Regions from separate parts of the Vibrio toranzoniae genome, predicted to be linked through region 3. Evidence: predicted binding sites of a transcription regulator. Region 3 holds the regulator's gene; each other region holds the start of a gene.

Region 1 (7,692 bases), 320 kb from region 3:
CGGATAACGAAGAGTGGTTTAGAATGAAGCCGGGCGAGTACGCATTGTTTCATTTTGGTGAACTGATCAGCAACAATCATCACGTGCTGGAAGATGTTGCTTATGCGCCGAAAAAGGTCGCGAGCCAAGCGCCAACTGAACCATTGAGCTAATCGTCGCGAATAGCGTTATTTGATCCGCACAAAAGAAAGGCCGTTTACTTTACTCATAAGTCAGTAAGCGGCCTTTTTGTTTCTTAGTTATTGACTTGTGAGAGTCGTCTGATGAATTACTCTTCTGCGTAACCGTGCTTGCCCAACACGTTGCCGTCTAAGACTGCTTGTCCGTTTACCATTGATAAACGATCTTCGATGAACCACTTACAGGCCATAGGGTAAATGTTGTGTTCTTGAGTAAGCACACGGCTAGCTAACATGTCAGCATCATCATCTTCAAATACTGGAACCTTAGCTTGTAAGATCACCGGGCCACCATCAAGTTCCTCAGTAACAAAGTGAACGCTGGTACCGTGTTCTTTGTCTTGGGCGTCAATAGCACGCTGGTGGGTGTGTAAGCCCGGGTATTTAGGTAACAGAGAAGGGTGGATGTTGACCATCTTCCCAGCATAGTGACGAACAAACTCTGAACTTAGGATACGCATGTAGCCAGCGAGTACGATTAAATCTGGCTGGTAAGCATCGATCTTAATCATCAGTTCATGATCAAATTCTTCCCGGGAGTTAAATTCTTTTGGATTCACCGAGTGAGCGTCAACACCCGCTGATTTTGCTCGCTCTAGACCAAAAGCATCCGTTTTATTTGAGAAAACGGCCTTAACGGAGGCGTCAATCGTATGGTTATTACAGGCATCCAAAATGGCTTGCAAGTTACTTCCGCTTCCTGAGACTAAAACGACGATGTTTTTCTGAGGGTGACTGTTATTCATAGAATGGCTGTTCTTCATAGACTGGAAAATGCAATTGATTAACTAAAAGTATTTACAATTTACCTACATAAACTAAGGCTTTCTGCGGGCTAAATAGCAAAATGAGGACCATTAGGTCCTCATTGATTAACTAAGTAAGTGAGCGTATCACTTATTTGATTTCAACTTGCTCTTCACCCGCTTCTGCGTTTGCGATCTCACCGATAACCCAGGCGTTTTCGCCTTCAGCTTTCAGTAGTTCAACAGCAGCGTCTGCTTGAGCTTTAGGTAGAGCAACAACTAGGCCAACACCACAGTTGAAAGTGCGGTACATTTCGAATGTCTCCACGTTACCTTTCTCTTGTAGCCAACTGAAGATAGCAGGCCATTCCCAGCTCTTACCATCAATGACGGCTTTAGTACCTTCAGGAAGTACGCGTGGGATGTTCTCCCAGAAACCACCACCTGTGATGTGCGAGATAGCATGAATGTCATGCTCAGCAATCATCTTAAGCGCTGATTTGATGTAAATCTTAGTGGGTTCGAGTAGGTGTTCACCGATAGTGCGACCTTCTAGTTCTTCATTCTTATCAGCACCAGAAACTTCTAGAACTTTACGAATCAAAGAGTAGCCGTTTGAGTGTGGACCACTTGATCCAACAGCGATAAGTGCGTCGCCTGCTGCTACTTTAGTGCCATCAATGATGTCTGCTTTTTCTACAACACCAACACAGAAGCCCGCTACGTCGTAGTCGTCGCCCTCATACATGCCTGGCATTTCAGCCGTTTCACCGCCGATTAGTGCACAACCAGCTTGAACACAACCTTCAGCGATACCAGAAACAACGTCTGCTGCTGTGTCTACATCGAGCTTACCTGTTGCGTAGTAGTCTAGGAAGAATAGCGGCTCACCACCTTGAACGATTAGGTCGTTCACACACATTGCCACTAGGTCGATACCAATGGTGTCGTGTTTTTTCAGATCCAAAGCAAGGCGAAGTTTAGTACCAACACCATCAGTACCTGAAACAAGTACCGGCTCTTTGTATTTCGTTGGAAGTTCACATAGGGCGCCAAAGCCACCAATACCGCCCATTACTTCAGGGCGACGAGTGCGTTTAACGGCACCTTTAATACGGTCTACTAGTGCATTACCTGCGTCGATATCAACGCCTGCGTCTTTGTAGCTTAGAGAAGAAGTATTACCACTCACGGGATAGTCCTCGAACTTAAGTTGGATGTGAAAACGGCGTTATTCTAACAGGGCTTGTTTATGAAGAGCAAACGTTTGCGCGGTTTTTTTTATTAGAATAAAGATTCTGAAATAACCACAAAGTTCGTGTACAATCTACAGGTTTGTTTAAATATTGCCGGAGTTGGAAATGAAAGTTGTTGAAGTGAAACACCCGCTAGTAAAACATAAAATTGGCCTGATGCGTGAAGGTGAGATTAGCACTAAGCGTTTTCGTGAGCTAGCGACAGAAGTGGGTAGCCTTCTAACATACGAAGCGACATCAGACTTTGAGACTGAGCGTGTAACTATTAATGGTTGGAACGGTCCAGTTGAAGTTGACCAAGTTAAAGGTAAAAAAGTAACAGTAGTGCCAATCCTACGTGCTGGTCTAGGCATGATGGACGGCGTTCTAGAGCACATTCCAAGTGCCCGTATCAGCGTTGTTGGTGTTTACCGTGACGAAGAAACACTTGAACCAGTACCATACTTCAACAAGCTTGCATCTAATATCGAGGAGCGCATTGCTCTTGTGGTAGACCCAATGCTTGCAACAGGTGGTTCTATGATCGCAACGATTGACTTAATGAAAGAGAAAGGTTGTAAGCACTTTAAGATTCTTGTACTTGTAGCGGCTCCTGAAGGTATTGCCGCTCTAGAAAAAGCGCACCCAGACGTAGAGCTTTACACGGCTGCAATTGATGAGAAGCTCAACGACAAGGGTTACATCGTTCCAGGTCTTGGCGATGCTGGTGATAAGATCTTCGGTACTAAGTAATTCGGTTTCAGCTTAAGTCACTCTAAACCGTTTCTTAACTCGCTGAATTAGCCGTATTAATAAAAAGGGAGAGCATTCGGTGCTCTCCCTTTTTGATCTCGTTGGCTTGCGATTCTTTTGAATCTAGCTTTACCGATTGCTTAATCGATTTGAGCTTTGTCTACCACAGTGTTGTCGCCTAGCTCTTCAGGAAGGACTAGGTTCAGTAGAATTGCCACGATGCCACACAAGCTTACGCCTTGTAGGCTGAAGTCACCGATACCAAAGGCCATGCCGCCAATACCAAAGACTAAAGTAATACCCACAATCACAAGGTTACGTGATTTATGCAGGTCTACATTGTTCTTGATGAGAGTATTGAGCCCAACTGTTGCGATTGAACCAAACAGCAGAATCATGATGCCGCCCATCACTGGAACTGGAATCGTTTGAAGTAGTGCGCCTAGCTTACCAACCAAGGCTAAAACAATGGCCGTAACGGCAGCCCAAGTCATGATCACTGGGTTAAATGCTTTCGTTAGCATTACCGCACCTGTTACTTCACTGTACGTTGTATTTGGTGGCGCGCCCAGCATAGAAGCCGCAATCGTAGCGACACCGTCGCCAGTGATGGTGCGGTGTAAACCTGGTTTTTTAAGGTAGTCTTTGCCAGTTACGTTAGAGATAGCAAGCATGTCGCCAACGTGTTCAACGGCCGGTGCAATGGCGACAAATACCATAAAGAAGATAGCGTTGATGTTGAACTCAGGTGTTGTGAAGTTTGGTAGTGCTAACCAAGATGCTTGAGCCACGGGGGTGAAGTCTACTGCACCATATATCAGGCTGGTGATATAACCCGCAACAATACCGCCGAAGATAGGCAGCAGTTTAAGGAAGCCTTTTGAAAACACACTGATGACAATCGTCACTAACAATGAAATAGATGAAATCCACAATGCAGCATCTGCATCGATAAGCTGAACTGCACCGTCGCCTGTTTTACCTAGCGCCATGTTTACTGCAACAGGCGCAAGACCTAAACCGATAACCATGATGACAGGGCCAACCACGACGGGTGGAAGCAGTTTATGAATGAAGGCAACGCCTCGTACTTTTATCAATGCGCCCATTAATACATACACAACTCCTGCCGCCATAAGGCCACCCATGGTTGCTCCTACACCCCAAGTCTGAATTCCGAACATGATAGGTGCGATGAAGGCGAAAGAAGACGCTAAGAAGATTGGCACTGAACGGCGTGTAATAAGTTGGAATATAAGGGTACCGATACCCGCGCCAAAGAGTGCAACGTTAGGATCAAGCCCTGTCAGTAGCGGCACTAATACAAGTGCACCAAAAGCTACAAACAGCATTTGCGCACCTTGCAAAGCATTTTTCATGTTAAATCCTTAAAAATGGTCGTTATATGAAAGTCGAAAAATAAAATTCGCAGGATTCTATCACTTGGCAAACGATTGCTACACTAGATAGATCAAATTTATTTATCTTAGTGATGTTTGTTGCTATCAAAATAAGAAGAAATTCAGTTTACAAGTAAACGATTTATCATGGTTAGGTGATATTTTATGGTTATTAAACACAGTGGGGGTTATCGACCTTGCCCCTCAATCCATAGTTGCTTATCATCAAGGCACAAGATTTGAATATTAGGATCAGTATGCGCTACATAGCATTGTTGTTCATGGCATTATTAGCCTCTCCGAGCTATGCCTTAACTCAAGTAGATATCTTTAGTGTTGAGGTTGCGATTGACGCTAGAGGTAAACAGTCAGAGCAAGTGGCAAGAAATACTGGCATGGAGCAGGTATTGATACGTGCGACTGGCCAAACCGATGTCGCTTCGAATGAGACTATTCAAAAGGCGATGCGTAAGAGTGCGCAGTACATGTCTCAAATGAGTTTTGGTGAAAGTAATGGTCAATCAACATTACGCATGCGTTTTAATGCTGCTCAAATCCGCTCATTATTAACTCAAGCGCAATTGCCATATTGGCCTGATACTCGTTCAGACATCCTAGTTTGGTTGATAGAAGAAGATAACTACGACAAGAATATAGTATGGGAGCATACTAATTCGCAGTTAGCCGCGGGCTTACAAATAAACGCCAAAGAACGTGGATTACCCCTGACGCTACCTGTTGGCGATTTTGACGATATCACGGGCATTGAGATCTCTGATCTATGGGGAAATTTTGTTACGCCGATCAGTAAAGCGAGTCAACGTTACTCTGTTGATGCTGTACTTGTTGTGAAGGCTCAATCTTCTGGATTACGTTGGACTTTATATGATCAAAAGCCAAGCCAGTTGTCGAGTGCACCAGCTTCACCTGTGACTGGTTCGATATCGGGTAACAGTGCTACGGGTTCTAAGAAGCTGGTTGATCAAATTAGTAATTACTATGCAGGTAAAAGTGCCGTTACCGTAGCAAGTGAATCTTCAGAGTCTATCCTAACGCAGTTTATTAGCCTGAATAACGCCCAGGATTTTTTCCAATTGGAGAATGCGCTTAAGCGTCTAAACTCAGTAGCAAGCCTAGATATTCTGAAAATTCAAAGCAATGAAGTCACTTTCCAAATACACTTACTATCAACTCAACAAGAGTTTGAGCAAGAAGTGGAAAGCATTCGACAGGTTGCAAAAGTTGAAGAGTCTTACATTGAACCTGAAGTTAGCCCTGAATTTGAAACGCAAGACAACGCTATGTCTGTAGGTGATGATTCAGCAAGCGCTGTTGATACTGAAGGCGAGGGAAGTGAGATTGACTCAAGCGTTCAAGTGATTAAAGGCAGCGAGCTTTCTACGGATGCTGAGCTAACAAGCACGACTGATGCGACGCTAGACGAATCTGGTGAAGAAGCACTCATCATCACGGCTCCAGTGCACGCTAAGCCAAGCTTGGTCTACGAATGGGTTCGTTCGTAATTGTCTACTGACATCACTGATTAAATCGAAACATTAAAAAAGCCCTGCAAGAGCGATCCTGCAGGGCTTTTTGTTTATCTAACGTCAGTTCAAGAATAACGAATCAATATTACTGCTCGAATTTCGCTTTCTCTTTCTTTTCTACTTCAGAAAGGCGCTTCAGCTTGATGCCCAACTCTTTGGCACGAAAACGAGTAAATAAGATATTACCCGCAAAGCCTAATGTCGTCAGAAGCAGCTCTACAGCCGCTAGCAAGCGTTCACCACCGTCTATATACAAGATGGTTAATGCGTGCAGGAAGTAGAGCATCAGGACGAAGTTCGCCCAAGCATGCGTGTAAGGTTTACCTGCTAGAATGCCCGGTAATGGCAGCAATAGCGGTACCGCCCAAGCAATCGCAAGTGTGGTGTTACTCAGGTGTGGATGCGGGGACAGTGTCACCTGCCACGCCACAACCCAACCTAATAGTAATAAGTTGCCAGCTAAAGCAAGGTAGCGGAATAACTTTGTCTTGGGAGACATAGCCCTCTCAGCCATATACATCATTGAGAAATTCCCTTCTGGTTGATGGCGATGCGCGCTAAGCGCTTGCCTAGGTTTTGAGCCAGTTCAATCTCTTCTTTGCTTAACGATGGCGCTTCTCCTGTACTGCTTGCACCGTAAGGTGTGCCACCGGTTTGAGTGTTATGCAGCGCAGGTTCAGAGTAGGGGATTCCCACCACCAGCATACCATGGTGAAGCAGTGGCAACATCATACTTTGCTGTGTGGTTTCTTGACCGCCATGCAGTGACGAAGACGAAGTAAACACACAGGCAGGCTTATCGATAAGGTCACCATTGACCCATAATGATGTGGTGCTATCCCAAAAGTGCTTCATAGGCCCGGCCATATTACCAAACCAAACTGGACTACCTAGCGCTAAACCATTACAAGAACGGAGTTCTTGCAACGTTGCGATAGGATCGGTTGGTTGATAACGCGAATCAGCCTGCTCTTCTACCGTGTACACATCGTTCACCGTTCTTAACATGGCTTCGCAGCTCGGGATAGATTCAACCCCTCGCGCAATCTGCCTGGCTAGAGCTTGTGTGTTGCCGTGGCGACTGTAGTAGAGAACAAGAATATTAATGCTCATATTGGATTACAGGATCTCTAGCACTTGCTCTGGTGGACGACCAATTTTTGCTTTGTTGTTCGCGACAACGACTGGGCGTTCAAACAGCTTTGGATTTGTCGCCATTGCTGAGAAAAGGTTTTCATCAGTAACCGATGCATCACCAAGGTTTGCTTCTTTGTAATCCGCTTCTTTGGTGCGCATCATCTCGCGAACACTGTCAAAACCAAGCTGAGTGAAAAGCACTTTTAGTTGCTCGACAGTTAAAGGTGTGTCTAGGTACTTGATAACCTCTGGCTGTACGCCTTTTGCTTCAAGCAGTTCGAGAGTTTGACGGCTCTTTGAGCAACGTGGATTATGATAAATCACGACAGACATGGTTCTTCCTCACTATTATTTTTTGATTTAATTCGTCGATAGAAGCCACTCGAGCGGCTTCATTGTATTTGTTGAGCTTGCTTTTTATTTCGGTAGCGAGTCTTTGCTAGCAAATCAAAATTTACTGCAGCGACAAGAAGCGTTCCCGCTGAATCATCAGTTGGTCAATTCGAGCATCGTAACGTGCTTGCTTTAAACTTCCGAGCTCTGCGATTTGGCTTGCTTGCGTATAGTACTGAATCGCTTTGTTCCAGTTGGCTCGTAGTGCCAAAATCTCTGCACGAGCGGCGAGCTCTTCGTCGCTATTACCCAGGCTAGTACTTACTTTTGAAAGCAGATGCCAGCCATTGACGTCGTTCGGG
Region 2 (7,692 bases), 340 kb from region 3:
GGTTCGCAAAATCAGGCGCAATCAATTGTTCTTGCTCGCCTGTCGGACGCTCTGACATCGGACGATCTGAGATTGAGTAATTCTTTTGGTGACACGGTAACGCACCGTTGTTCAATTTGAACTGTTTGTCTGCACGCATGCGTAAGCAGCTAAGTAGTTCGTCTGAACTAGAGAAGATAGACGCGTTACAACCGCCAAATTCCGCTTTAAGCTGCGCGCCGAATGCTGTGTAAAGAGCAATAAGACCCGGCTCGGTACCCAGACGTTCACCGTAAGGCGGGTTAGAAACAATCACACCATCGGTAAATTCTGTAGGGCGTTTAAGTTTTGCTGCATCACCTACTTCGAATTCAATCAACTCTTCAACACCGGCACGACGAGCATTGTCGCGCGCTGTTTTGATCATGCGTTCATCATTGTCGTAGCCATAGAACTTACATTCCACTTTCTTAACACCACGACGGCCTTGAACATTCGCTTCAGCTTTCACTTCAGCCCATAGCTCTGGTTTAAAATCTTCTAGTGATTCAAAACACCACTTCTGACGTTTAACACCTGGAGCCATGTTTGCAGCCATCATCGCCGCTTCAATCACTAACGTGCCTGAACCACACATAGGGTCAAGGAAAGGTTTCGTTGCATCCCAACCACTACGAAGAAGAATCGCGGCAGCAAGAGTTTCACGCAATGGTGCTCGACCTGATTCAGGACGGTAACCACGTTGGTGAAGACCGCTACCTACCATATCAACACCAAGAATCGCTTTATCGCGGTGTAGACGAACGTGAATACGAACGTCTGGGTTCTCTTTGCTGATTGAAGGACGTGGCAAAGACTTCTTCTCGAAGCAATCAACAACGGCATCTTTTACTTTCATCGCACCGTATTGGCTATTACGGATTTCGTTGTTCGTACCATTGAAGTCAACAACAAAACGCTTAGAGCTGTGGAATTGATTTACCCAGTTAACCGCAGTGGTTGATAGGTACAAATCCATGTCGTCCATACAAGTGAATTCAGAAAGGACACGTACAAATCGAGAAGCCAGACGGCTCCATAAACAACAACGATAAATTTGCTCATTGGTCGCTTTGAATTTAACACCTGCTTGAACAGGTTTTGCGTTTGTAATCCCTAGTTGGGTTAGTTCTTCAACTAATAAATTCTCAAGGCCGTTTGAGGTAACCGCTAGATATTGATTCATAGTGTTCTTTTATTGATAAAAATTAGCTCGATTATACCTGAATTTGCTACTAGAGCATCACACTAAACTCGGATTTTCATTGAATCTTTCAACTAACTGGCTAGCAAATGCACAGTGTTGAAGCGATCGCTTACCCACCCCCCCTGAGGACACAAGACCTATCAAACCAACTCCATTTCTGACCATCTATTAACCAAAGTAGTGGCGTGAATTTATATTCACCTTAAAATTGGTATATACCAGAAAGGATTTATGGATGAAATTGAGTTACAAAAGACTTAAAACAAGGAATAAAGGCAGGCAATTTCCACTTCTAGTAGTGGAAATAGGCAGAAATTAAGGTGAAAAAATAGCCATAAGTTCACTATTTATATGATTGGGAGGTGATGTATTTATCAAGATGAGATTTTTTAGGCACAAAAAAATCGGCTATTAAGCCGATTATGAGGAAGGTTTCTGTGAGTTTTGTCTAGTGAGGAACGTTAAATGACATACTAGATTAGAAGCTAACCTACCATCGCTATGTGTGTTTTATGCAGGATAGTATTCGCGTCTACCATTCTATCGTGCATTACTTTGATTGAGTCTCCAAAGCGCAGCCCTTTTGAAGGCGTCAGCAGGAACTCTTCTAGGTCGACAAATGCACATAGGCTCGCACACTCTCCCACTTCCAATACAATGAAATACCCTAAGCTATGCTCGTTATTCATTTGTACAATATCCCCTTCTTGAGGATATTCATGGCCAGTGCCTTGTGAGTCGAAAAACCAACTCTTAGGCTGTACAGGCTTATGGAAGCGCTTTGCTGCCACACAATAGAGTGCCAGTTCAGCTTGACGAGGCTCAGATAGATCTAAGCCAGAAATTTGTTCTTTGAAGGTTTGGTATGCAGATGCATCATCAACAGTGAATTCATTATCTTTAAACGCGCAGTCCACCAGCTTGTTGCGGACCAGATTCGTTTTAAAAACCATATCCTCTCCGAGGTTTAGCATTAATGAACATTGCTGATCATCATAATACCAATTCCATGTATCGCTAGGTTTAAGCATCATTTCGTCTCACACTGTTGAACCATTCCGTTAGGTAAAACGCAAAATTACCTTCAATTACAGTAATTTTACTGAGCAATAGGCAAAAAAAAAGAGGAAATGAATTCCTCTTTCTTATCGCTTTTCTCTACAACTCAGTGAGTTACAGTGTCTCTTTTAACAAGACGATGCCAGATTGTCGCTTTTATAAGGATAAAAGCTTTTTGAAGATTATAAATTTTTGACGATGTCGCCTACAAGGCCTGGACCTTTGTAAATGAAACCAGAGTAAACTTGTACAAGCTTAGCGCCAGCCATCATTTTCTCTTTTGCAGCAACATAAGAGTCAACGCCACCTACCCCAATGATCGGCAGTTGGTCACCCAACTCTTCGTGGAGTTTACGAACCACTTCAGTACTGCGAGATTGAACTGGACGTCCGCTTAGGCCACCCGCTTCGTCGCAATGCTTCATGCCATCAACAATACTGCGATCTAATGTTGTGTTGGTTGCGATCACACCATCGATCTTATTTTTGATCAATGATTCGCAAATCTGGCTGATTTCGTCATCACTTAGATCTGGAGCGATCTTAAGAGCAAGCGGGACATATTTACCATGCTTCGCTTCTAATTCAGATTGCTTGGTTTTCAATTCAGACAATAAATCATCAAGAGCTTCACCATATTGTAATGAACGAAGTCCTGGAGTATTTGGTGAAGAGATATTTACCGCAATGTAACCTGCGTATTGATATACCTTCTCCATACAGATCAGGTAATCCTCCGCACCCTTCTCAATTGGTGTGTCTTTGTTCTTACCGATGTTGATACCTAAAATGCCGTCGTAGTTTGACTTCTTAACGTTCTCAATCAAGTTATCGACACCAAGGTTGTTAAAGCCCATGCGGTTGATAATACCTTCGGCTTCAACAAGACGGAACAAACGTGGTTTGTCATTACCTGCTTGTGGACGAGGAGTAACAGTCCCTACTTCCACGAAACCAAAACCCATTGCGCCAAATGCATCAATACATTCGCCGTTTTTGTCTAGGCCGGCAGCAAGGCCAACTGGGTTTTTAAAAGTAAGACCCATGCACTCTACAGGTCGGTGAGGTAATTGTTGGCGATACAAAAGATCAATAGGTGTACCGGTGAAGCGTTTGAAATTTTGAATTGCAAGATCATGTGCCTTTTCGGCATCAAGTTGGAAAAAGCCAGTTCTGGCTAGACGGTAAAGCATTGTGCCTCCGATAGAAAAAAGCGCCGTGTAAACGGGGCGATATTATTTACTTATTTACCCAACTATTCAATCTATTACTGCCTGTAAAGGTAAGATAATCGAGTTAGCTAAAGAAAGAGGCTTACTATTAAGCAAACGTTATCGTATCCCCCAACAAATGATCCAGTTGACTATTATTCATGTAACGAGCATCAGTCAACTCGGCCAATTAGAAGCTAACTTGACCAAGCATAAGTGACTCGACGAAGTAATTGGAGCGTCATTCATTATCCAGCTAAACGAAAAAGGCAGACCTATTGGCCTGCCCTTGTTTCTTTTCGTTTTTATCTAATCGCTAGTCTGTCGACATGCAGTTTAAGTTCAATAGCATCAACTCTCGCAACGCTACTGAGAACTTAGCAAACTCATGAACCGAACCGACTTTGAATTCGTTCAAGATACTTTCCCAACGATGTAGAGAAACAGAGTTACTTTCCATCCAATCATCCAACGCTTTAATCACATCAAGGTCGGCACCACAACCGCAATTAAGCACTTGGCCAGTTAGCTGACGTTGCTGCCAGTCCAGATCTTCTCTGAATGCCGCACGTGCCAGCGCTTGCCAGTTGTTGTCCACTGCTTGGCCATTGATTTGTTTCAAGAACCAGTGCAGAGACAAACGGTCACCAAGGTTGAAGTAAAGCTTAGACGCTTGTTGTACTGTTTTACCCGTTTCTCGAGCCACTGTTGATATATCCAGTGCTGAATACAAGCTAGACAAACGAGCCACCGAATTGGCCAGTTCTGCAGTTACTCCCTGATCAATCCACACCTGAGCCATTGCCTGGTGCTCTTCTACTTCTGACGCCACTAGGTTTTCATCCAGTTTCTCAGTAATAGCAGCCACATCCCCTTGGTAAAGTTCAATCAATGCATTCACTGATTGTTTACCATTACGGTTTCTTAGCAACCAACGCGCTAGACGACGCAACGTGCGACGCACATGATAAAGCAACTCATATTGAGCTTCAGAACTTGAGATGTTATCCAACTCACGAATGCTTTTCAGAACTTTGCCTAGACCGTAAATCTCACGAGATGCCGCGTAAGCATTTGCAATTTCAACAATATTTGCGCCTGTCTCTTCTTGCAAACGAGTCACGAAGTTACAGCCCATCTCGTTAACCATTTGGTTTGCAAGTGCAGTAGCAATGATCTCAGCACGTAACGGATGGTTATCCATGTGTTGATGATAGTTACGGCGTAACTCAGTTGGGAAGTATTGCATCAGTTGCTGAGCATGGAACTCATCATTTGCAATATCATCATTCACAAGATCTTCTTTCAGTACCATTTTACCGTAAGCAATCAGCACTGATAGCTCTGGCCTTGTTAGCGCTTGGCCTTGCTTCTCACGCTCTAGCAAAGTTTCATCGTCAGGAATGTATTCCAAACCACGATCCAAGTACCCTGCTTTTTCCATTGTGTGGATGAAGCGGATTTGTTCTTTCACTAAGCCAACACCTTGATGCTCAGTAACCGAAATAGATTCAGCTTGGCAGTAGGCATCATCGAGTACGATTTCGCCTACTTCATTTTCCATCGACTCTAGAACTTGGTTACGTTGTTTAACGGTGAGATCACCATTAGACACTAACCCGTTCAAGAAGATTTTAATGTTCACTTCGTTATCCGAACAGTCTACGCCACCAACATTATCAACAAAGTCAGTATTAACTCGGCCACCTGTTAGCGCATATTCAATACGACCCAGCTGAGTCATACCTAAGTTACCACCTTCGCCAACAACTTTAGCTTTTAGGTCGCGGCCATCAATGCGAAGCATGTCATTTGCACGGTCACCTACATCGGTATGAGTCTCGTTTGAAGACTTAACATAAGTACCAATACCGCCATTCCAAAGTAGATCCACTTTCATAGACAAGATCGCTTTGATCAAATCATTTGGCGCCATTGAAGCTTTTTTGGTGCCCAGCATTTTCTGAATTTCAGGCGTTAAAGGGATAGATTTCGCGCGACGAGAGAAGATGCCACCACCTTGAGAAATCAGGTCCTTATTGTAATCTTCCCAGCTTGAACGAGGCAGATTAAACAGACGATCACGCTCTACCCAACTGGATGCTGAATCTGGATTCGGGTCAATGAAGATGTGCATGTGGTTAAACGCAGCTTGCAGGCGAATGTGCTTAGATAGCAGCATACCGTTACCAAACACGTCGCCCGCCATATCACCCACACCAATTGCAGTGAAATCTGTCGTTTGGCAGTTGATACCCATTTCACGGAAGTGACGCTTAACCGATTCCCAGCCACCTTTAGCCGTGATGCCCATTGCTTTATGGTCGTAACCGTTTGAGCCACCAGATGCAAATGCATCACCCAGCCAAAAGTTGTACTCTCCAGCTACTGAGTTGGCGATATCTGAGAATGTCGCGGTACCTTTATCGGCAGCAACAACCAAGTAAGGGTCATCTTCATCGTGACGAATCACGCTCTTAGGCGGGATAACCTCGCCTTCGATGATGTTGTCAGATACATCCAGTAATGCACGAATGAAACGTTTGTAACAACGTTGACCTTCAGCGAAGATTTCATCACGGCTAGACATTGTGTGCTGGCGTTTACAAACGAAACCACCTTTAGCACCCACTGGGACAATTACCGTGTTCTTAACTTGCTGTGCTTTAACTAGGCCTAGAATTTCAGTACGGAAATCTTCTTGACGATCTGACCAACGCAAACCACCACGAGCGACTTTACCTGCGCGTAAATGCACACCTTCTATATCAGGAGCATAGACAAAAATCTCGAATGCAGGGACAGGAGCTGGAATATCTGGAATCTCGCTTGGTCTCATTTTCAGAGCCAACCAAGGTTTAAACTGTTTGTTTTCGTCTAACTGGTAATAGTTAGTACGAAGTGTCGCAGTGATCATTTCCATGTAACGACGAATGATACGATCATCATCCAAACTTTCTACATGATCAAGCTGCTCCGTAATCTTCTTGATAAGATCTTGTTGACCTTTCGCGCTGCCTTTCAGTTTTGGATCGAAACGCTTACCGAACAAGCTCACTAACCCTTTCGCTAGCTCAGGGTAATGAGACAATGTGTCTTCAATGTATTGTTGGCTGAATGGGAAGCCAACTTGACGCATGTAACGAGCATAAGCACGTAGGATTGAGATTTCACGACCGGATAGGCCTGCTCCAAGTACTAAGCGGTTAAAACCATCACTGTCTAACTCTCTTGCCCAGATAGCAGCAAAGGCTTGTTGGAAAAGATCACGAGCTTCACGAAGATCAACGGTCTTGTCGCTCTTATGCAGCATTGAAAAGTCCAAGATCCAATAGGTTAAACCATTGGTCTTACGCACTTCGTAAGGAGATTCGCCAATCACACGTAGACCAAAGTTTTCAAGCATTGGCATTACTTCAGAAAGGTGAATTGGCTCGTCACTGTGATAAAACAGTTTCAAACGAACGGCTTTCGAATCTGCTGCTTCTTCTTGAGGACGGTAGAACAGCATACCAAGTCTGTTATCTTCGCTTAATGCTTCCAAACTCTCGATATCGGCCACCGCAGAACCAGGCATCATGTCTTCTTTGTACGATCGTGGGAACGCACGCATGTACTCTTTAGACAGCGGAAGCCCTTTGCTTTCACCAAAGTTAGCAATGATTGACTCAGATAAGCGGTCATCCCACGTAGACGATACTTCCATTAAATTCTGCTCAATTGTTTTCACGTCCACATCCATGTTGTTGTTATCAACACGAACAATATAGTGCGTTCTCGCCAGCGGGCTTTCAGAGAAATACGTTGTAAATTCAACTTCTTGTTCACAGCCAAAGTACTGCTTCAAGATGCGCTGTGTTTGACGACGAAGTTCAGTGTTGTAACGATCTTTTGTTACATAAACCATACAGCTAAAGAAGCGACCAAACGGGTCTTTACGAACAAACAAGCGTAGAAGGTCACGATCTTGCATTTGCACAACGCCAGTACCTACTTCCAGTAGCTCTTCTTCACGAGCTTGAAGCAGTTCATCACGCGGGTAATTTTCAAGAATGTTATGCAGTGCTTTGTAAGAGTACGATCCCTCACGGTAACCACTCGCCTCTATAATACGCTCTACTTTTTCACGAACCAGTGGAATCGTTTCAACAGTTTGATTGTAAACGGCAGAGGTATAAAGACCGGTAAAACGATGTT
Region 3 (7,692 bases):
AATGACTATTCTATTCATAACTAGTAACAATTCTAGTGGTGCAGAAGATAAAAGCCATAAACATGGATTTTTTTTGATACAAGACAATCTTAAACCTTGCTATTTATCGTCCATAACAATTCAATATGGGCATTACCACTAACGAGTAGCTTTGCGCTGAGCAAATATCACGGTTAGTTAGACTGAATACCCCGGGTATACGAAAGACGATATTAGGATCAATCAAATGAAAGATACAAAAGCGTTCAACGAACAAAGAGCAGAAATCTACTGGTGGTTATCAAGCTTATTCGCCAAAGAACTCACTCAAGAAGAACTCGATCACTACCACTCTGTTGAGATTCGTTCTTTCTTGACTGGCTTAGGCGAAAATAAAACACTAGAACCTGCGATTAATAACTTAGTTGACGCACTAAACCGTCTGCAAACACGTGAAGACGCGCAACTGGAACTGTCTGCTGACTTTTGTGATCTTTTCTTAAAAACAGATAAACATGGCGCTCTTCCGTACGCTTCTATGTACATCGGCGAAACTGGACTATTGAACGATAAACCAGCAAAAGAGATGGAAGAGATCATGGCTAAACACAACTTAGTGGTTAACCAAGACCTGAAAGAGCCAGCGGACCACATTGCTATCGAACTCGATTTCCTTGGTAACTTGATCATTCGCTCTAACGAAACTGAGCTTGAAGAAGAGCTAGAAAAATCATTTTCTGTTCAACAACAGTTTATCGAGCAACAACTCCTTACTTGGGTACCCAAGTTCAACGTGAAATGTCATGACGTTGACGAATTCGGTTTCTACGCTTCAGTCTCATCTCTGTTACTCGCCTTCTGTAATTTAGACGCTCAATATCTAGCTGGTGACTAAACTTATTGCATGACTAGGTAAATAAATTCAATAGAATGTGACAATTCACCCGGATTTCAGGGTGAATTTTATTGCGAGTAACTTCTAGTCAGTCTAAAATTGTGACCGCAAACGATAAAATATGAAACATTCACGAAATGCTATGCTTATTTAAGTTCAGAGCATTTCGGTGTTAAGACAAGCCGCTCAATAGCGGTTTTTTGTTTTTTAGCACGTTAGTACCCAAAGAGCCCTACAAATTACAGCTCTTAGTTAGGTAGCTTAACGGCTACTTTATTCCGTACTTTGGGAAAGTAGCTTCTAATAGGATAAAACCATGGCCACGATAAAAGATGTCGCTCGCTTAGCCGGCGTATCGACAACCACCGTTTCTCACGTAATCAACAAAACACGTTTTGTTGCAGAAGCGACTCAAGAAAAAGTAAACAAAGCTGTAGACGAACTGAACTATGCACCAAGTGCTGTTGCTCGTAGCTTGAAGTGTAATACAACGCGCACTATCGGCATGCTTGTTACTCAATCAACCAACCTATTCTTCTCTGAAGTTATCGATGGTGTTGAGAGCTACTGCTACCGTCAAGGTTACACTTTGATCCTGTGTAACACAGGTGGTATCTATGAGAAGCAACGTGACTACATTCGAATGCTGGCAGAGAAACGTGTAGATGGCATCTTAGTTATGTGTTCAGACCTAACTGAAGAACTAAGAGTGATGTTAGACCGTCACGCTGACATCCCTAAAGTTATTATGGACTGGGGCCCAGAGAGCTCTCAAGCTGATAAGATCATTGATAACTCTGAAGAAGGTGGCTACCTAGCAACCAAGTACCTGATTGAACGCGGTCACTCTAAAATTGCCTGTTTAAGTGGCCACTTAGACAAAGCAGCCTGTGTTGAACGCATTGCCGGTTACAAGCGCGCACTCAACGAAGCTAAGATTTCTACCGATAACAACATGATCATCGAAGGCAACTTCGAGTGCGATACGGCAGTTCTTGCTGCAGAGCAAATCGTTGAGATGGAAGATCGCCCGACTGCTGTATTCTGCTTTAATGACACGATGGCACTAGGTCTAATGAGTCGCCTGCAACAGAAAGGTATTCGTATTCCTGAAGATATTTCGATCATTGGTTACGACAACATCGAGCTGGCTGAATACTTCTCCCCACCTTTAACAACGGTGCACCAGCCGAAACGTCGTGTTGGTAAAAATGCTTTCGAAATTTTATTAGAACGTATAAAAGACAAAGATCATGAAAAACGTGTCTTCGAAATGCACCCTGAAATCGTAGAGCGATGTACAGTTAAAACGTTAAATTAATTGATAAAATGAGTTTAATTTCATCAAGCGCACCTTTAGGTGCGCTTTTTTTATCAGCAACCAAAGTGAACCTAGATGCACAACACAAAGATCATTAATTGAAGCAATATCACATTTTGAAATAACAAGTGTGAGCCTCATTCAACAAAAACTTTATTCTATTCAATCAGTCACGCACAGGGCAAACCTCTTGAAAAAGTGGGACGCAAAGCTTCCGGCCTAAACCACTCGTTGGTATGGTAGCGGGGTTACCGATGGCAAAATGCAGTAACTACTAATCATTTAGTAATTTACGGCCTATTGACAATTTTATTGCAACATTTTGCTAATCTCTCGGACCTGCTTATTTGGTGGCGTAGTTCAAATACACCGAGATAAATAACATGGATAAACCGATACTAAAGGACTCAATGAAGTTATTTGAGCCCCTAGGAAAAATAAAATCACGCTCAATGTTTGGTGGATTCGGTCTTTTTGCTGATGACACAATGTTTGCTCTGGTTGTTAATGACCAACTGCACATACGAGCAGACAAATGCACAACAAAGCAATTCGAACAACAAGGGTTTCAACCATACGTCTACAAAAAGCGTGGCTTCCCTGTCGTTACTAAATATTTCGCTTTACCTGAAGGCTTATGGCAAGACCAAGAGCAAATTTTGCAGCTTGCAACCACGTCTCTGGGTTTTGCTAAAGAAGAAAAAGCTGAACAGTCTTCTGCTAAGCCGACCCGACTCAAAGATCTTCCGAATCTTCGACTCGCGACTGAACGTATGTTGAAAAAAGCAGGTATTGATTCCGTAGAACGTTTATATGAATCTGGCTCTGTAAACGCGTTTAACGCTATTAAAGAATCACATACATCCTCTGTCAGTATTGAACTACTTTGGGCGTTAGAAGGAGCAATTAATGGTACACATTGGTCCGTAATTCCACAGCAACGTCGTGAAGAACTTATAAATCGTGTTAACTAACGCTGTTAGCTTAAACCTATCGATACAACTAAGCCGCATTTCTTGCGGCTTTTTTTATATCTGCTGAAAGTTAATCTATGCTTTGCCTGTCTATCTATACTATCGGTATGCATTGAAAATTTAGAGGAAGTATCAATGAGTAAGAAAATGATATTGGGTATTGTGTTGGTCGTAACAATTGTCTTGTTAGGCATCAATTTCGGCCAGTACTTAACGCTTGAAAATGCTAAGACCCAACAAGCTGTTTTAAATGACTACATTGACAGCAACTTTATTTCAGCTGCCGCTATCTATTTTATTGCGTATGTAATGATTACTGCTTTCTCAATTCCTGGTGCCGCTGTTGTCACCCTGCTCGGAGCTGCTCTATTTGGTTTCTGGAATAGCTTGCTGCTGGTATCTTTCGCAAGTGCAATTGGCGCCACGCTTGCCTTTTTAAGTAGTCGCTATTTATTACGAGACTGGGTCCAAACTAAGTTTGGCGGAAAATTAACGACGATTAACAAGGGGGTCGAAAAAGACGGAGCATTCTACTTATTTTCCCTGCGTCTGATTCCTGTATTCCCATTTTTCCTTATCAACCTATTGATGGGCCTAACGCCAATGTCGGTCAGTCGTTACTACATTACAAGCCAAATAGGCATGCTACCAGGCACGGCGGTTTTCTTGAACGCCGGAACTCAACTTGCGGAGATTGACTCACTTTCAGGTATCATTTCCCCTTCAGTATTGTTGTCATTTGCTTTGCTCGGGGTGTTCCCAATTTTTGCTAAATGGCTAATGGGTAAATTTCGCTCAACACCGATAACTGATTAAGGTTCTATGTCATGAAAATCTTTGTTGCATCGAATCCGACAGAAGCCCACATCATATGTGGATTGCTAGAAAGTGAGAATATTGCATGTGAGGTCCGTGGTGAGGGGTTGTTTGGTTTAAAAGGGGAACTCCCATTTACAGAAGATACTGACCCGTACGTTTGGCTGTATGAACCAGAACTGGCCAACAAAGCTCTCACTATTGTAAATGATTACCAAAAGCAGCAAGATTCGATCATCTATGAAGAGTGGCGATGTAGTGAGTGTCACGAAGTCAACGAAGCACAATTTGGCTCTTGTTGGCAGTGTGGCGCAGCCTCACCTGAGTAATACGCCAAGACTGTGACAAGAGGCTCGGTTTGATACCTCCTCAAAATAAAAACGGGAAGCTAATCTAGCTTCCCGTTTTTATTTCAATTCTATCTAATCATCTACCCTGAGAATAAACCTAGAGAATTATTGAATTTGCTTTTGGATAAACTCGATAGAATGTTGATTGAATGCTTCAGGGTTTTCTACATTGCATACGTGACCGCAGTTAGCTATTTCAACCAGTTCACTCGACTCATGTGCTTGCACCATTTCCTTTACTGGCTTAATGAACATGTAATCACGCTCTCCCATTAAATAGAGAGTAGGAATGGGTAACTCTCTATCTTTGAAATACTTCATTAGGGGATTAACATCTGCGGTTAAGATGAACCAACGTTTAAACTCTTTTTGGCACAGTTTCTTTGCTTCTCGGATAAACAGATGACGGGACTCTTTTTGGCTTTTTTGTGGCATTACTACATACGCAAAAAGACTGTATAACCACATATAAGGAATAATGTGTTTACTTAAGTTACCTAATTTGATTAAAACTTGAGAACGCGTGTTTAGCTTAGTGACAGCGCCACCTAATACCATTGAACGCACACGCCCTGCAGCTAACTCCGCAACGTTACGTACTATGATCGTGCCTAAAGACATGCCAACAAAATGTGCAGAACGGATTTTAAGATGGTCTAACACTTTGAGAATATCAAGCGTCACTGATTTGAAGGTATAACGATTCGAAATCAGCCCTTTAAGTATATTGTCTGATTTACCATGCCCTCTCAAGTCAATGAGCAGCAAGTTGAAATGCTGTTTATACGCTTTGATCTGCTTGAACCAAATGGAGGAGCTGCCTCCAGCGCCATGCACAAATACAACCCACTCATCGCTCGTAGGGTGAGTAAATGTTTTATGAAATAGTAAACTCTCAGACATACCTATCGCTTTAATTATTGGAATGGAGCTATGCCTCTTCACGAGGCGATGACTAGGATATCACGCTATCAAGAACTTTAAGTGATAATAGTGTCAAACCTATCATTAGTCATGTGAATACCTACCCCACCTTTTCTACCTGACTAAAATGAGTTTGCAAGCTTGGTCTTCGTAAACGTGATGTGATCTGATCAGAAAACAAAAAGGCACTCTACCACCAGAGCGCCTTCTTTTATTAAGAACTGTTGTTGTCCGCCAGCTAATTTTAAAGCTGAATCAAAAAGTTAAAATGCCGAATGGTACATGGCAAGATATTCTTTAGCCGCCACTTCCCAATTAAAATCTTGTTGCATCGCATAAAGCTGAACGCGCTTAATTTCAGATGGATTTTGCGCATAAAGCAGCAATGAACGATGTAAGACTGCCAGTAACGCCTGCGGTGTTGGCTCCTCAAAAGCAAACCCTGTAGCTAACTCAGGGGCTTGGTCGTAATCATTCACGCTGTCTTTTAAACCACCCACAGAACGGACTATCGGTAAAGTCCCGTAAGCCATGCTGTAAATCTGGTTTAAACCACAAGGCTCGAATTCGGAAGGCATCAAGAAGAAATCAGAGCCCGCTTCAACTAAGTGCGCAAGTTCATTATTGTACGCTTCTACGAACGAGAACTTATCTGAGTGAAGTGCGGATAGCTCTTTCAACTGACTCGCCAACACTGGATCGCCTGTTCCTACAATCACGATCTGAAGCTCGTTCTTCAAAAACTGCTCGATGATGGGCAATAAATAATGCACGCCTTTTTGATGGGTCAGACGACAAACCATGCCATACACAGCGCAGTCGATAGCTGGCAAACCAACATTTTGTTGCAATTTTTGCTTACACGCCGATTTACCACGAACCATGCTGTGCTTGGTCGCTTTGTATTTGCGAGGCAAAAAATCATCCGTTTCAGGATTCCAAGCACCATAATCACAGCCATTCAAAATACCGAACAAGTCCGAAGCTCTGTGTTGGAACTCTGCTGCCATACCATGACTGCCAAGCTCAGTTTTGAGCTCTTCTGCATAGGTTGGGCTTACTGCATTCACTTTGTCTGCACACAAAACACCCGCTTTTAGCATGGTAACGTGAGTATCACTTACTGCAGCTTCAGGTACGCTATAGCTGTGCATTTCAGGCAGGCATTGCAACTCTTCGTAAGAAAAAACGCCTTTGAACACCGCGTTGTGAATTGATATAACACTGCGAGTGTTTTCGAAAAATTCGTGCTGGTGATAACGAAACTTAAGCAAGAAAGGAACAAAGCCCGTATGCCAGTCGTTTACATGGACGATATCAGGTTGGAAACCAAGCTTTGGCAACATATCCAAACACGCAGCGCTAAAAAACGAAAAACGTTCTCCATTGTCAGCGTAAGCTTGGTTGTTCTCTGCATACATTTCTGGGCGGTCGAAATACTGGGCACATTCGATGCCTAAAACTTGAACGCCTTCTACGGTCAGTTTCTTAACCTGATAAGCAGTATGAGGCCAATGATCGAGTTCAGTCGATAAAATAACGTCTGCTGAGTCAATGTTTGGAATATTTCTATATGCGGGAATAGTCACTCGAACGTCCTGGTCGAGAGCTTGCAAAGCCTTCGGCAGTGCCTTGGCTACATCAGCCAAGCCACCACTTTTAATCAAGCCTTCAACTTCAGACGCTACAAAAAGTACCGAGAGAGTCTTAGTAACCAACTCGTGCTCCTTTTTCAATAACTACGACACCATCATCAGATACGTGGTAATGCTTTTTGTCTTCTGTCAAATTTACACCAATCTGTGTACCCGGTGCGATGTCTGCATCTTTATCAATGATAACGCGGCGCAGGATACAACCCTCACCCACTTTTACATCACCGAGTAAGATACTTTCGCTAATATCACACGCTGATGCGATATTGCTACGGAATCCCAATACACTCTTTTCAATACGCGAACCACGTACATAACTACCGCTACACACAAGGCTATCAATGATCTGAATTCGACCATTTGCCGAATCAGTAAACGTAGCTGGTGGTAGTGGTGGGTAATAAGTGTGTAGAGGCCATTTGCGGTTGTATAGTGAGAATGGCGCATCTTTCTTGAGAAGGTCCATGTGCGCTTGCCAGTATGCGTCAATCGTACCTACATCGCGCCAGTAAACTTCTTCTTTCTCACCAGTAATACGGTTGGTGCTGAAATCATAAACAAACACGTCACCACGTGGGAACATGTTTGGAATAATGTCTTTGCCGAAATCGTGTGTCGAACCTTCTCTATCAGCATCTTCCGTTAGTTCAGCAAAAAGTTCTTTCGCTTCAAATACGTAGTTGCCCATTGAAACGAGCGCTGATTCTGGATCGCCCGGAATCGACTTCGGATTTGCAGGTTTCTCTTCAAAGCCAATCATACGACCGTCAGCATCAAC
Region 4 (7,692 bases), 370 kb from region 3:
TGGCCAAGATCCTCGCCCTGCCTATAAAAAAGGCAAACCAGACAGTAAAGAATATGCGGTAAATTTGTTCGATCTTAACGTAAAATTCGTTGTTGAAACGCTTTTCATCAATGTTACTGACATTGAGCGCTTTTGAGAACTCAAATAGGCTGATATTATATACGGCTATATCAGATTTGCTGACGCCACTAAGCTCAGCAAATTTTCTTTTATCAATGATGAAACGGATACCACAGAATGCGTACCAGTAACTACCTTCTTTCTACTCTGAAAGAGACTCCAAACGACGCAGAAGTTATCAGCCACCAGCTGATGCTACGTGCAGGTATGATCCGTAAGCTAGCTTCAGGTTTATATACTTGGCTACCTACTGGTCTACGTGTACTGCGTAAAGTCGAAAATATCGTTCGCCAAGAGATCGATAATGCAGGTGCCGTTGAAATCTTGATGCCCGTAGTTCAACCGTTTGAGCTTTGGGAAGAGACTGGCCGTTCTGAAAAGATGGGCCCTGAGTTACTTCGTTTCACAGACCGTCACTCTCGTCCGTTCGTTCTTAGCCCAACAGCTGAAGAAGTGGTGACGAGCCTAGTACGTAACGAGATTAGCTCTTACAAACAGCTTCCTCTAAACCTGTTCCAAATCCAGACTAAATTCCGTGATGAACGTCGCCCTCGTTTTGGCGTAATGCGTGCACGTGAATTCTCTATGATGGATGCGTACAGTTTTGATATCGACAAAGAAGGCTTAGAAAAGTCTTACCAAGCGATGCACGATGCTTACTGTAAAGCATTCGACCGCATGGGCCTTGAGTACCGTCCAGTATTGGCCGACTCTGGCGCAATCGGCGGCAGCGGCTCTCAAGAGTTCCACGTTCTTGCTGAAAGCGGCGAAGACCTAATCGCATTCTCTTCTGAATCAGATTACGCAGCAAACATCGAGAAAGCCGAAGCACTTGCTCCAACGACTGAAGCGGCAGCGCCGACTCAAGAGATGGAACTGGTTGACACGCCAAACGCAAAAACAATCGCAGAACTTGTAGAGCAACACGGTCTAGCAATCGAGAAGACAGTTAAGACTCTATTCGTTAAAGCGTCTGATGAAGTAGAAGCAGATATCATTGCGCTAATCATCCGTGGTGACCACGAGCTTAACGAAGTGAAAGCAGAAAACCTTCCACAGGTTGCTTCTCCACTAGAAATGGCTTCTGAAGAAGAAATCCGTGCACTTGTTGGTGCTGGTCCTGGTTCACTAGGTCCTGTTGGCCTAGAGCTACCATTCATCGTTGACCGCTCTGTTGCTGTAATGAGCGACTTCGGCGCTGGCGCAAACGTAGACGGTAAGCACTACTTCGGTATTAACTGGGGTCGTGACGTTGAGCTTGCTCAAGTTGAAGACCTACGTAACGTTGTTGAAGGTGACCTAAGCCCATGTGGTCAAGGTACTATCCAACTTAAGCGCGGTATCGAAGTTGGTCACATCTTCCAACTGGGTAATACTTACTCTAAAGCAATGAACTGTAACGTGCTTGGCCCTGATGGTAAGAGCGTAATCCTAGAAATGGGTTGTTACGGTATCGGTGTTTCACGTGTTGTTGCATCTGCGATCGAGCAAAACCACGATAAATTCGGTATCACTTGGCCAGACGCACTAGCGCCGTTCCAAGTTGCTATCGTACCAATGAACATGCACAAATCTGAGCGCGTTAAAGAAGCAGCTGAGAAGCTATACGCTGAATTAACCGCTATGGGTATCGAAGTACTATTTGATGACCGTAAAGAGCGCCCTGGTGTAATGTTTAAAGATATCGAGCTAGTGGGTATTCCTCACACTATCGTTATCGGCGATCGCAGCATGGACGAAGGCAACTTCGAATACAAAAACCGTCGTACTGGTGATAAAGAAGCTATCGCAATGGACACGGTGATCGAGCACCTTAAAGCTCAACTAGCTTAGTCATCCGATTACTGACTAGATAAACATTGAAAGGCTGCCATTCGGTGGCCTTTTTTGTACCTGTCATTTCCCTGCAAACTCCCTTCTATTTATCAGTAGAGTTAATAACGTAAGTTAATCCCCTGTTCATATTCAAATCCGTATATTGGTGTTATCAACTTTTTGGACATGCTCACCATTGGAGGTATCGATGGATATCAAAAGCTTACTTAACCAAGCACTTAAGTCAGATCTCGTTAAACAAGGTACTCAGAAGCTTGCCCAAGGGTCTTCGGGTTTAAGCAGCCTCTCTCAAGGCAGTAGCAGCAATGACAAGGGTATCAACAAGAACACACTTGGCGCTTTCGGTGCAGGCGCTGTTGGTGGTGGACTGTTAGGGACGTTAATGGGCTCTAAAAAGACCAAGAAAATGGGTAAGAGAGCAGCCGGCATTGGTGGCGCAGCAGCTCTTGGGGCTCTCGCTTATAAAGTCTACAACGACTACCAGTCTAAACAAGGTCAAGCACCAGATGTCGATCAGGCTCAGTTTGATGAAAATGATGCTAATCACAGTGTTCTGATTCTACGATCGATGATAGCCGCGTCTAAAGCTGATGGTCATGTTGATGAAGAAGAGATGGCTAAGATAGAACAAGCAGTAGAAAACATGGGCGCTGATTATCAACTGACTAAGTTGGTCTCTGAAGAACTGCACAAGCCACTCGACCCAAGTGAGATTGCGCAACTAGCCACTTCACCTCAGCAAGCGAGCGAGATCTACTTAGCCTCTTTGATTGTGGCCGACGAACAGAATTTCATGGAAAAGGCGTACCTGAAAGAGCTCGCGAAACAACTAAACCTTGCTGATGAAGTCACCTATCAACTTGAACAACAAGTCTCTGGCTAATCGGTAAATACCAAACGAATCAGTAAAGAGAAGCCTAAGCCGCAGGCTAACTAAGTGATATATTGAGCAAAGACAAACTAACTCTGCTCTTGAGCAGATCCACTTTGTTTTTGCTTATCTCTATGTGTATATTGATATCAGTTATCATTTGGTTAGGTATAAAAATGAAAGTATACGATTGTTGTGATTTAGTGCGTGAACTGTATTCTCAAATTGGCAGTGGCGACCAAGGCTATATCCCTAAAGCGATCACCTGCGCAGTAAAAACATTGAACGACCTTGCTGCCGATGAATCCCTTGCTAAAGAAGCTCGTGAACGTGCAGCATTTGCCGCCGCGAACCTACTGATTTCAGATTTCGAGGACTAGTATGAATCTCGCTAACTTTGAAAAGATGGATCCAGTAATGTTGATGAGCATCGTCAATATGAAGCTTCGCGATGACTTCGGCGGTAATTTGGATCGAGTAGTTAACTTCTACGAAATTGACAAAGCTGCATTGATCGCTAAGCTCGCATCTGCTGGTTTTGAGTATCTTCCAGAAGCCAAACAGTTTCGATAATGATTTAAACGAGCTTCCTATTAAAAGACCAACCTCTGTGTTGGTCTTTTTTGTTGGTGATACGTAATAAGTAAACATGCAACAAACCCGTTATAAATTATCTGTCTACATCTATACTTTTATATCTTAGAGTCAACGAACGCTCCTTGAACCGAAGCGTATTGTTGTATAGGCTACCTCAAATAGCATATAAAACTCATCATCCAATCTGATGATAGCGAAGGATTAACAATGAAAAGACTCGGACTTTTGGCAGTTTTCGCTGCAACACTGACTGCAGGTTGCGCTTCAAATACACAGCAAGACAACTTTCGTGAAGCCTCTTTTGAGCTGTGTAATACCGAAGTCGATATTTACTCAGTAAGCCATGATGAGCGAATTCGTATCGTCTGTTCTGATGGTTCTAAATTCGCCCTAAACAGCGAAGACACACTAGAAGTAATGCGTGATATTAACATCGACTACTGTGATGGCGAAGGCTTGGGAAAATTCAATGAAAGCCGCAGCTATTACTCATTTAGATGTAAATCAGGTACGCTACTTAGCATCAAAAAGTAGAACCAACTCAAAGAGAGAGAACAAAGGGTTAATGTGCAAGCATTAGCCCTTTTTAGTACCCGCTTTTCTATATTTTCAGCTACTCAAATCACCAAATACAACAAAGGCTCCTAACAAGGAGCCCTTCAAATCGTATTTCAATCTAATAGCTTTAGTTCAAGGAAAAGGTGCGGAGTCTTCAACACCTTTCCCTAAAACAAAAAAGGGACTCAATGAGCCCCTTTAAAAGTATTTTTCAAAGTAGATGAGCAAAGTTCAAGGAGCTCACACGGAGTTTGCGCTAGCAAATGAGTATGTGCGACACAGAAATTCGTTCACTCTACGCAGAAAAAATTAAGCGTAAACCGGTAGACGCTTACAGATATTTAGTACTTTTGCTTTCGTTGCTTCGATAACAGACTCATCACCCATGTTATCTAGGATGTCACACATCCAACCTGCTAGCTCTTTCGCGTCTGCTTCTGAGAAACCACGACGAGTTATAGAAGGAGAACCGATACGGATACCTGAAGTAACGAACGGGCTACGTGGATCGTTTGGTACCGAGTTCTTGTTCACAGTGATGTTCGCTGCACCTAGTGCTGCATCGGCTTCTTTACCTGTGATGTTTTTGTCGATTAGGTCAACTAGGAACAGGTGGTTCTCTGTAGAACCTGAAACGATGTTGTAACCACGTGCTAAGAATTCAGCAACCATTGCTTTTGCGTTAGCAACAACGCGTGCTTGGTATTCTTTGAACTCTGGCTCTAGAGCTTCTTTGAACGCGACTGCTTTACCCGCGATAACGTGCATTAGAGGGCCACCTTGGCCGCCTGGGAATACTGCTGAGTTCAGCTTCTTGTAAAGATCTTCGCCTTCGTTAGAAAGGATAAGACCACCACGAGGGCCAGCAAGCGTTTTGTGTGTGGTTGTTGTAACAACGTGCGCGTGTGGAACTGGGTTCGGGTAGACACCTGCCGCGATTAGACCCGCAACGTGAGCCATATCGACGAAGAAGTAAGCACCTACTTTGTCAGCGATTTCACGCATGCGCTTCCAATCACAAACTTGAGAGTAAGCTGAGAAACCGCCGATGATCATCTTAGGTTTGTGCTCGATAGCTAACGCTTCCATCTCTTCGTAATCGATTTGGCCCGCTTCATCGATACCGTAAGGGATAATGTTGTAAAGCTTACCAGAGAAGTTTACTGGAGAACCGTGAGTCAGGTGGCCACCGTGCGCTAGGCTCATACCAAGAACGGTATCGCCAGCATTTAGTAGTGCCATGTACACAGCGTTGTTTGCTTGAGAACCTGAGTGAGGCTGTACGTTCGCGTATTGCGCACCAAATAGTTCACATGCACGTTCAATTGCTAAAGTTTCAACTTTATCTACGTACTCACAACCACCGTAGTAACGCTTACCAGGGTAACCTTCAGCGTATTTGTTTGTAAGTTGAGAACCTTGAGCTTCCATTACACGTGGGCTTGTGTAGTTTTCTGAAGCGATAAGTTCGATGTGCTCTTCCTGACGAAGAGTTTCTTCTTGGATAGCTGCGAATAGATCCGCATCGTAATCAGCAATGTTCATGTCACGCTTAAGCATCTGTATCTCCTGACTCAGATTGTACTGAAAGTTTCAAAAAAACCACACAACGACCGAAAGCAAACGTTTCCGTCACCGTTTTGATGTGACGCATTCTACATAATTTGATTTAGGTCATAAAGATCTAATTGCAATTTTATCATGCGGTTTTTTCATAATCACAATTAAGGCTCATCATGGTTATAAAGCTTATCCAACCAAAGATGGTACTTACTGTCAATTTTACGCTTTACACCCTGTAAAACGAAGATTACATAGGTTTACCTTAATTTTCCCCCTCTAGCTACCGAAAGCTAAGGTTTTTCTCTACTATGCACGCCTTTATTGGTTAGGTAATTATAAAAACGATGGAAAAACACTCACGTAAAGAAGATTGGGTAGCGATCCTCACTGGTACGTTTTTAGTCGCATTAGGCGTCTTCTTTTTACAGTCAGCAAACCTGCTTACTGGTGGCACGACAGGCTTGGCACTTCTTTTGAGTCAATTTACACCAGTAACCTTTGGTATTTTGTACTTTATTGCCAACTGCCCATTCTACTTATTGGCATGGAAACGATTTGGCCGTCACTTTGCGATAAGCAGTGCCATTTCTGGCGCTTTAGTGTCTGTGTTTGCCGATCATTTATACTTGGTGATCTCGTTAGACGTTCATAATGAGATTTACTGCGCTGTTGCAGGCGGCCTGTTGATGGGCTTAGGTATGCTGATCTTATTCCGTCATCGCTCAAGCTTGGGTGGCTTCAACGTCTTATGCTTGTTCATTCAAGATCGCTACGGTATCTCAGTGGGCAAAACCCAAATGGCTATTGATGCGTGTATTCTGTTTGCATCATTCTTCTTCGTATCGCCTTGGGTGATTGCGGTTTCTGTGTTGGGTACAGCGGTATTGAACATCGTATTAGCGATGAACCACAAGCCTACTCGTTATTCGGTCAACTACGCGTCTTAATTCCAAGTTATCCAATCAATGAATTACTAGCTGTTTTTCATAACGAAAACAGCTAGTATTTAGCTTTTATAAGCTACCCTCTCTTTTTTTATGCAAGATTACCTCTCTAGTGCCAAAGACACTCAAACCTCGATCTCTATCGAAGGTTTAGAATTCAATCCAGCGACACGTGTCTTAAGTTGCAACGAGCAGGTCATCGATCTAGAACCTCGTTCTATTGAATTACTCGAACTGTTTCTGACTAGCGTGGGTGAGCCGCTCGCAGCTGAGCAGATCATCGAGTCGGTTTGGCAAAGTAACTTCATCTCGAAGAATGTGCTTACTAACAGGATCAGCACACTGCGCTCAGTACTGCAGAAGTACCTACCAGAAAGTGATGCGACTAAGATCTTGGTCACCTACCCACGCAAAGGGTACTTCCTTAATCCTAGCTCTGTGAGCTTGGCCAATGCACAGCCCCAACCTCTTGAGGTAACCGAGCAACCTCAGCCAAGTAAAAAGACATCACCGTTTAATATTTTGTTACTGTCACTCTCTACTGTGCTGCTGATAAGCACCGCGGCTTTAGGTTATATGCTTTGGCACTCTTCAAACCAAGCCTCTGAGCTTGAACGTACACAAAGACTGATTCCTAAGGTAGAGCTATTACTGAACCGTATCGATGCCATTGGAGACAATGCGAGAGCGCATCGCAAAGCCGTTAAAGCGCTGCTGCTTCAACAACAAATTGAATACGCTTATACCGATTTAGCGAATCAAGACGCACCAAGTTACTTCGTAGACCCAATAGACAGCACGCCCTTCTTTCCGGGTGCCAAAAACATGCGCACCAGTGACTACCTGCTCAATATTCAATTGAAAGATCAGGAAGTCGATACACGCCTTGCGGCTAAAGTCAGCCTTATTTATCCAAGTTCAGGGAAACTTGCTTTCCGCGGTGTCTACTCAATAGAGATAGATAACCTCAGTGAAGACTTGATGGAAATAAATAGAGAGCTAACGAACTACTTCGCTTTACCTGCTCCACTATCACCTGAGTGGTCTGTCAGTGATAAAGAGCTGAGCCGCTTGCTAAACGGGCAAACGCTGAAACTTGATAGCGTGCCACTCAACGTGATGACTTCAACCTTGCTTGCTCGACAACTGGCACTGTTTGAGACTGACCACCAACGCCTTATTAGTTTCACTAGCCTGGTACAA

The links. Region 3 encodes PurR, which represses purine synthesis genes. Its sites were predicted from a motif close to TNANGNAAACGTTTNCNTNA; they were not measured.
Region 1: a site for PurR is predicted at 2,181-2,200, ahead of purM (phosphoribosylformylglycinamidine cyclo-ligase). Genes of this name have one in related genera too.
Region 2: a site for PurR is predicted at 3,605-3,624, ahead of pyrD (quinone-dependent dihydroorotate dehydrogenase). Genes of this name have one in related genera too.
Region 4: a site for PurR is predicted at 5,598-5,617, ahead of glyA (serine hydroxymethyltransferase). Genes of this name have one in related genera too.

Annotation. Positions count from the first base shown of each region.
Region 1 is NZ_AP025514.1:791,294-798,985, forward strand. It holds gene OCU50_RS03520 (class II glutamine amidotransferase) at 1-152, shown strand, start outside; gene purN (phosphoribosylglycinamide formyltransferase) at 269-925, opposite strand; gene purM (phosphoribosylformylglycinamidine cyclo-ligase) at 1,077-2,117, opposite strand; gene upp (uracil phosphoribosyltransferase) at 2,287-2,913, shown strand; gene OCU50_RS03540 (uracil-xanthine permease family protein) at 3,054-4,292, opposite strand; gene OCU50_RS03545 (DUF2066 domain-containing protein) at 4,571-5,836, shown strand; gene OCU50_RS03550 (DUF2069 domain-containing protein) at 5,946-6,383, opposite strand; gene wrbA (NAD(P)H:quinone oxidoreductase) at 6,380-6,973, opposite strand; gene arsC (arsenate reductase (glutaredoxin)) at 6,980-7,330, opposite strand; gene bepA (beta-barrel assembly-enhancing protease) at 7,452-7,692, opposite strand, start outside.
Region 2 is NZ_AP025514.1:1,449,479-1,457,170, reverse strand. It holds gene rlmKL (bifunctional 23S rRNA (guanine(2069)-N(7))-methyltransferase RlmK/23S rRNA (guanine(2445)-N(2))-methyltransferase RlmL) at 1-1,204, opposite strand, end outside; gene OCU50_RS06295 (cell division protein ZapC) at 1,711-2,259, opposite strand; gene pyrD (quinone-dependent dihydroorotate dehydrogenase) at 2,467-3,477, opposite strand; gene OCU50_RS06285 (NAD-glutamate dehydrogenase) at 3,812-7,692, opposite strand, start outside.
Region 3 is NZ_AP025514.1:1,107,824-1,115,515, reverse strand. It holds gene torD (molecular chaperone TorD) at 227-874, shown strand; gene purR (HTH-type transcriptional repressor PurR) at 1,191-2,195, shown strand; cyclic di-GMP riboswitch class I at 2,366-2,451, shown strand; gene OCU50_RS04955 (TfoX/Sxy family DNA transformation protein) at 2,579-3,169, shown strand; gene OCU50_RS04950 (TVP38/TMEM64 family protein) at 3,305-3,985, shown strand; gene OCU50_RS04945 (putative signal transducing protein) at 3,997-4,314, shown strand; gene OCU50_RS04940 (alpha/beta fold hydrolase) at 4,441-5,238, opposite strand; gene glgA (glycogen synthase GlgA) at 5,523-6,977, opposite strand; gene glgC (glucose-1-phosphate adenylyltransferase) at 6,967-7,692, opposite strand, start outside.
Region 4 is NZ_AP025514.1:738,018-745,709, reverse strand. It holds gene tsaA (tRNA (N6-threonylcarbamoyladenosine(37)-N6)-methyltransferase TrmO) at 1-136, shown strand, start outside; gene OCU50_RS03300 (proline--tRNA ligase) at 238-1,953, shown strand; gene OCU50_RS03295 (tellurite resistance TerB family protein) at 2,144-2,839, shown strand; gene OCU50_RS03290 (YaeP family protein) at 3,004-3,207, shown strand; gene OCU50_RS03285 (DUF4250 domain-containing protein) at 3,209-3,400, shown strand; gene OCU50_RS03280 (hypothetical protein) at 3,632-3,958, shown strand; gene glyA (serine hydroxymethyltransferase) at 4,292-5,542, opposite strand; gene OCU50_RS03270 (YitT family protein) at 5,890-6,492, shown strand; gene OCU50_RS03265 (winged helix-turn-helix domain-containing protein) at 6,583-7,692, shown strand, end outside.